Regions from separate parts of the Micrococcus sp. 63XJN7_6_ISO-PGPR-S23-444 genome, predicted to be linked through region 2. Evidence: riboswitches for the same ligand, from Rfam matches in the RefSeq annotation. Region 2 holds a riboswitch; the other holds the start of a gene.
The links. A riboswitch is a leader RNA that binds a small molecule or an ion and turns the genes downstream of it on or off. The one in region 2 is predicted to bind S-adenosylmethionine.

Region 1 (3,390 bases), 1.0 Mb from region 2:
GGCCTGGGGCCTGGGCCTGTTCGCGGCCATCGGGCTGGGCACGCTCGGCGTCTACGCCGCCGGCCGGGCCCTGGGGATCACGACGGCGATCGTCGGCTCGGCGCTCGGGGAGAGCTGGTACCAGGTACCGGTCCTGCTGCTCTCCGCGCTGCGGCACGGACTGCTGGAGGAGGTCATCGTGGGCGCCTGGCTCGTCGACCGGCTCGGGTATCTGCAGCGGCTGCGCGCCGCGGGCCTGGCGCACGATCCGGCGCCGGCCGTGCCGTCGTCGTGGGTGAGCGCCGAAGGGCTGTACCTGCCGACCCGCGTGGCGGTCGTCGTGCTCGCCCTCGCGCTGCTGCGCGGGGCGTACCACCTGTACCAGGGGATCGGGCCGGGCGTGGGCAACGCCCTGATGGGCGTGGTGTTCGCGCTCGTGTTCCTGCGGGTGCGCCGGGTGATGCCGCTGGTCATCGCGCACACGCTGCTGGACGCCGTCGGGTTCGTCGGCTACCCGCTGCTGGCGCGGGCGGGGCTGCTCGGCTGAGCGGCCCCGCCCCCGCGCTCAGAGCGTGACCTCGCCCTTCGGGGTGCGGAAGGTGACCGAGACGATGCCCGGGGTGCCGGAGGGCGCGACGTACTCGATGTTCACGTCCTGGACCTGGCCGTCCTCGTCGTCGCCGAGCCACTCGGCGAGGCGCTCGGGGGAGCCGGCGATGTTCAGGCGCTCGATGGTGGCCTGCGGCTCGGCCGCCTGCGAGGGGTGCATGTCCTCCTGACCGTCGGCCCAGCGCAGGATGAACGGCAGCTGCGGGTCCGCGAGGGTTCCCTTGACGCCGATCTGCCGCCAGGACAGCTCCCGGCCGTCCGGGAAGCGACGGTTGCCGGGGACGGCCTCACGGCCGAGGCGGCGCTCGAACCGGCCGATGTCCGTGGTGGCCACCGCCCAGCTCATCCAGCCGCCGCCCTGCTCGGTGCGGGCGCGCACGAGCTGGCCGAACGGCGCGCTGAGGGAGGCCGGGTGGTCCAGGGCCTCGACGACCTCCAGATACTGCCTGCCCGCCATGGGGAACAGGGCGTTCTGCGTGCCGAAGCGGGGGTGGACACCGCCCTTGATCCGCTCGATGCCCAGCGTCTCGGCGATGCGGGCGACCGTGGCGTCCAGGCCCTCGGGGCCGGCGGCGTAGGACACGTGGTCCATGCGACAGGTGTGCACTGCGCTGTTCCTCTCCGTTCCCGGGCTGCCCCGGGGGTTGACCTGGTGCGAGTCGCGGGGCGTCGAGCCCTTGACGGGTCGGGCGCCCCGTGCGGAGAGCGTATCCGCGGGTGACACGCGTGACGAAATCGTGGCGGGGCGGCGGGCTACACTCGGAGGCACGGTCACGAGAGTCAGCAACAGGCCCCGGCATGCTGACCGGCAACCCTCCTTCCGCGGTGGGGTGCCCCGGGTGACGACCAGGCCGGCCCCACAACGGACGCCGGCAAGCGCGGGCCGATCCCACGGCCCCTCTCGACGGCGCCGGGTCATCTCCGGCACCCCGACGACGCCGGTCCCCGGATCGGCACGTCGGCCGGCGGGCGGGGCGGCCGGGTCCGGCCCCTGAACCCTTCAGGAGGGTCCGCCATGACCGACCAGCCCACCCCGACCCCCGACGCCTGGGGCTTCTCCACCGCGCAGGTCCACGCGGGCGTCGCCGTCGGCCAGCACGCCTTCGGTGCGACCGCCCTGCCGATCTTCCAGACCACCTCGTACGACTTCCCGTCCGCCCAGGTGGCCGCGGACCGGTTCGCGCTCAAGGACCTCGACCCGCTCTACACCCGCATCGGCAACCCGACGCAGGGCCCGGTGGAGGAGAAGATCGCCGCGCTCGAGGGCGGTGTGGGCGCGCTGCTGCTGGCCTCCGGTCAGGCGGCGACGACGTTCGCGATCCTCAACCTCGCCGGCGCCGGCGACCACGTGGTCGCCTCGGCCAGCCTCTACGGCGGCACGCAGAACCTGTTCAAGCACACCCTCGCCAAGGTCGGCGTCGAGACGACGTTCGTGGCCGACCCGGACGACCTCGAGTCCTGGCGCGCCGCCGTCCGGCCGAACACCAAGGCGTTCTTCGGCGAGACCCTCGGCAACCCGCGCGGCGACGTCCTGGACGTGCGCGCCGTCGCCGACGCCGCCCACGAGGCCGGCGTGCCGCTGATCGTGGACAACACGCTGGCCACCCCGTACCTGCTGCGGCCGATCGAGCACGGCGCCGACGTCGTCACCCACTCCGCCACGAAGTACCTCGGCGGGCACGCCGCGGCCATCGCGGGCGTGATCGTCGACGCCGGCACGTTCGACTACGCGCAGCACGCCGAGCGCTTCCCCGGCTTCAACGAGCCGGACGAGTCCTACCACGGCCTCGTCTACGCGCGGGACCTCGGGGTGGGCTCGCCGCTCGGCGCCAACCTGGCCTTCATCCTGAAGGCGCGCGTGCAGCTGCTGCGCGACTACGGCTCGGCCATCTCCCCGTTCAACGCCTTCCTGGTGAACCTCGGCCTGGAGACCCTGTCCCTGCGCATGGAGCGGCAGGTGGCCAACGCGGCCGCGGTGGCGGGCTGGCTGGAGGGTCGCGACGACGTCGAGCACGTGGTCTACGCCGGCCTGGAGTCCAGCCCGTGGCACGAGCGCGCCCAGCGCTACCTGCCGAAGGGCGCGGGCGCGTTCGTCTCCTTCGAGATCGCGGGCGGCCGCGAGGCCGGGGCCGCGTTCGTGGACGGGCTCACCCTGCACCACCACGTGGCCAACATCGGCGACGTCCGCTCGCTCGTGGTGCACCCGGCCTCGACCACCCACTCCCAGCTCACCGACGACGAGCAGCGCGCCGCCGGCGTCACCCCCGGCCTGGTGCGGCTCTCGCTCGGCGTGGAGGACATCGAGGACATCCTCGCCGACCTCGAGCGCGGCTTCGCGGCCGCCGCTCGCCGCGGCGACGACGACGCGGGGGAGCGGGCATGACCGCCGTTGCCACGCGTCCGTCGCGCACCGCGCTGCCCCGCGGCGGCCGCCACCGTCTGCGGGTCGGCGAGCTGCGCACCGAGACCGGCGGGCTGCTGCCCGACGTCGAGCTGACCTACGAGACCTGGGGCACCCTCGCCGCCGACGGCTCCAACGCCGTGCTCGTGCTGCACGCCCTCACCGGCGACGCGCACGTGGCCGCGCACGAGGAGGACCCGACGCCGGGCTGGTGGGACGCCCTCGTCGGCCCGGGCCGCGCCGTGGACACGGACCGGTGGTTCGTGGTCGCCCCCGCCATGATCGGCGGCTGCCACGGCTCCACCGGGCCCTCGACGCCGGCCCCCGACGGGCGGCCCTGGGGCTCCCGGTTCCCGTTCCTCACGCTGCGGGACGCGGTCGAGGCCGAGCGGCGCCTGGCC
Region 2 (3,390 bases):
ACGTGGTGATCAACGCGGGCCTGTTGAGCGAGGTGCCGGCCGAGCGGCTGGGCCGTGCGACCGGGGCGAACTCGATGGGCATGTACGCCGGCTTCGCCCTGGGCCCGCTGCTGATGGGCCTGCTGCGCGACGTCACGGGCGACTACCGGGCCGGCTTCGCGGTCGTCGCGGCCGGGTATCTGCTGGCCCTGGGCGTGGTGCTGCTGCTGCGTCGCCACGTGGGCCGGCGGGGCGTGGCCTGACGCGCAGGGCCAGGACGAGGCCCACCCCGGAGGACCGCGCCTCAGCGACATCACCGCAGTGCAGCCCTGCGGTGATGTCGCAGCGCCGCGGTCGAACGGGCGTACGGCGGAGTGCGGCGCAGTGCGCGGCGGGGCGTGGACGCCTGACACACGACGACGCCCCCGGTCCGTGCGGACCGGGGGCGTCGGAAGCCGTGCGTCAGGCGAAGATCAGAGCTTCGTCACGTTGGCGGCCTGGAGGCCCTTGGGGCCGTCCTGGGTCTCGAACTCGACGCGGTCGTTCTCCTGGAGCTCCTTGAAGCCCCCGCCCTGGATGGCGGAGAAGTGCACGAACACGTCCGCGGAGTTGTCCTCGGGGGCGATGAAGCCGTAGCCCTTCTCAGCGTTGAACCACTTGACAGTACCGACAGCCATGATGGTGTCCTTTCGATGTGCCCCCGCGGTGCGGTGGCGGTGTTGGACCGCGGCCCGGATGTGGGACGCGGGTGAAGCGGCGAGACTGAACCGCTTGCCCAACACTCATCGACGCCGGCGATGCCGGGCTGACGAGCAGTGAAGATGGCGGGATACAGCTTGATCAACTTCAGGCTCCATCATTGCACGGATCTCGCCGACCGGGAACCAGGGGCCCGATTGTTCACCTGGAGTTCGCTCAGAGCGCGCGCAGGCCGTGGAAGAGATTGCGGTGCAGGGCGGCCGGGGGAGCGGCGTCCGTGTGATCCGCCAAGGCCGTCACCTCCAGCAGCACCACCGTGTGGTCGCCCGCCGGGACCTCGGCGTGCACCCGCGTCTCGAGCCAGAGCGAGGAGCCCCCGATCAGCAGGGCGTCGTGCGGGCTGCGGTGCACGTCGAGACCGGCGAAGCGGTCGCCCTCGCGGGAGGCCAGCTGGCGGCACAGCGGCGTCTGGTCCGCCGCGAGCAGGGAGACGCCGATCGCCCCGGCCCGGCGCAGGCGCGGCCAGGTGCGGGAGCTGTTCTGCGCGGAGAAGGACACGAGGGCCGGCTCCCAGGAGATGCCCACGCCGAAGGAGGAGGAGACCATCACCTCGGGGACGCCGTCGGCGAGGCCTGCCAGCGCGACGACCCCGGTGGGGAAGGCCGAGAGGCCGGAACGGAGGTTGCCGAGGGACAGGTCGGTGTCCCACGCGGCGGTGTGGGGTTCGTGGGTCAGGGTCATGGCGCGCGTCCTCTTCCGATGACTGACGCGGCTCCGCAGACGGCGGGAACGCGGATCGCCCGGATCCGCGGAGGCGCGGTACTTGCCCGCCGGGGTGTCCGAGGGGCCGAATCATCACCTGGAGCACCCCACTACTGCGTGAGAGGGTTGCCGTCCCGCCGGCCAGGGCCGTGAATGACGGGAACTCGTGATTCTGGGGCCAGCCTACGGAGGGGTCCGTGGGGTGGTCAAAGCGCGGCAGTCGCGCGGCGTCATCCGAGCTGCCCGATGTGATGCTTGACACACCGCGCATCGCCGGCCAGGATCAAGCCACTCGAGAGGGGGGAGCTCGAGACCGCGGCCTCCGGCCCCGCAGTCGGTTCTCCGAGAGGGACCGGATCATGCGGATGGACATCGAGAAGAAGCTCGCGGCATTGTCGACCGCCGTGGTCGTCGCGGCTCTCCTCGGTACCGCCATTTCGGGATGCTCCGCTTCCCAGGGCAGCGTCTCCTCCACCGCGAATGCTTCCACCGCTGCGGCGTCCTCCGTCACCCCGACGTCAGCGGCCCCCTCGGCAACCGGGTCGGCCTCCGCCACCGGTTCGTCCGCGTCGTCGCCCGCCGGTGAAGAAGCACTCCCCGCCGCGCTGTTCGAGGAGGACGGGATGACGTTGGTCGAGTACACGCGCCGGCATCCGGATGCGGACCATCTCGACCCGGAGAAGGAGTCCGTCCTGGAGGAGGCGGTCGGGACGGGCACACAGCAGATCACCGTGGACGCTCAACAGGGTGCGGTCCTTCGGGTCATCGTGTTGTGTCCTTCGGATGCCACCGGTGAGACGGAGATCCTGACCTCACGGGGTGGCGGGGGAACGAAGACCTGGATGGCCGGATCGGAGGCGCTGTGCGGCGGCTGGTCGGCGGCGACTCCCCCCGTGGATGAGGCGGGGCCGATGACGTTCACCGTCACGGTGGACAATGACAAGCCGTTCCGGATGGTGCTGACCGCACCCTCCGCATGAGGCCGCCATCACGACGGCGGATGACGGCGCGGGGAGGACTGAGACGCTCAGCGTCGGTCGCGGCCGCGCAGCGCGTCCAGCTGCCGGCGGTCCCGCTTGGTGGGCCGGCCCGCGCCCCGCTCGCGGTACGGCACCGCGAGCAGCTCACGCGGCACGGGCGGCGGGGAGTGGTCCACGTACTGCTGCCGGGCCACGGGGGCGCCCACCCGCTTGGCGATCAGCCCCGTGACCTCGAGGATCCGCTCGCCTCCGTCCTGGCGCACCCGCACCCGGTTCCCGACGACGACGGGCGTCGCCGCCTTCACGGGCTCGCCGTCGATGCGCACGTGGCCTGCGCGCACGGCCGCAGTGGCCGCGGACCGGGTCTTGTACAGCCGCACGGCCCACAGCCACGCGTCGATGCGGACGCCGCTCACGCCCGCCCCCTCACGCGAAGCGGGCGCGGATCGCGGCGCCGTGCGCGGGCAGGCGCTCGTCCTCGGCCAGCACGCCGATCCCGTCCGCGACCTCCTCGAGCCCGGTCTCCGTGTAGCGGATGCGCTGCTGCAGGCGCAGGAACGTCACGGTGTTCAGACCGGAGGAGTGCCGGGCCGTCCCCGAGGTGGGGAGCACATGGTTGGACCCGGCCGAGTAGTCGCCCAGCGGCACGGGGGCGTACGGGCCCACGAACACGGCGCCAGCGTTGCGGATGCGCCCCACGAGGGCCTCGGGGTCGCGCGTCTGGATCTCGAGGTGCTCGGTGGCGTAGCGGTCGGAGACCTCCACGGCCTGGTCCATGTCCCGCACCAGCAGCACGCCGGACTGGGGGCCGGTGAGGGCCTCGCGGATCTGATCCTCGTGGAACGCCCCGGGCACCTGCGCCTCGATCGCCGCCAGCACGTCCCGGAGCAGGTCCTCGGAGTCCGTGATGAGCACGGAGGCGGCTAGCGGGTCGTGCTCGGACTGGCTGATCAGGTCCGCGGCCACCCAG

Region 1: it holds a riboswitch for S-adenosylmethionine, as region 2 does, so the genes downstream of both, AC3RJ9_RS02745 (bifunctional o-acetylhomoserine/o-acetylserine sulfhydrylase) here and AC3RJ9_RS09110 (flavin reductase family protein) in region 2, are expected to answer to the same signal.

Annotation. Positions count from the first base shown of each region.
Region 1 covers NZ_CM176516.1:598,124-601,513, forward strand. The annotation lists gene AC3RJ9_RS02735 (CPBP family intramembrane glutamic endopeptidase) at 1-526, shown strand, start outside; gene AC3RJ9_RS02740 (VOC family protein) at 545-1,180, opposite strand; SAM riboswitch class IV at 1,358-1,473, shown strand; gene AC3RJ9_RS02745 (bifunctional o-acetylhomoserine/o-acetylserine sulfhydrylase) at 1,604-2,971, shown strand; gene metX (homoserine O-acetyltransferase MetX) at 2,968-3,390, shown strand, end outside.
Region 2 covers NZ_CM176516.1:1,980,458-1,983,847, reverse strand. The annotation lists gene AC3RJ9_RS09120 (MFS transporter) at 1-242, shown strand, start outside; gene AC3RJ9_RS09115 (cold-shock protein) at 453-656, opposite strand; gene AC3RJ9_RS09110 (flavin reductase family protein) at 895-1,419, opposite strand; SAM riboswitch class IV at 1,493-1,612, opposite strand; gene AC3RJ9_RS09105 (hypothetical protein) at 1,806-2,420, shown strand; gene AC3RJ9_RS09100 (RNA-binding S4 domain-containing protein) at 2,468-2,836, opposite strand; gene hisD (histidinol dehydrogenase) at 2,847-3,390, opposite strand, start outside.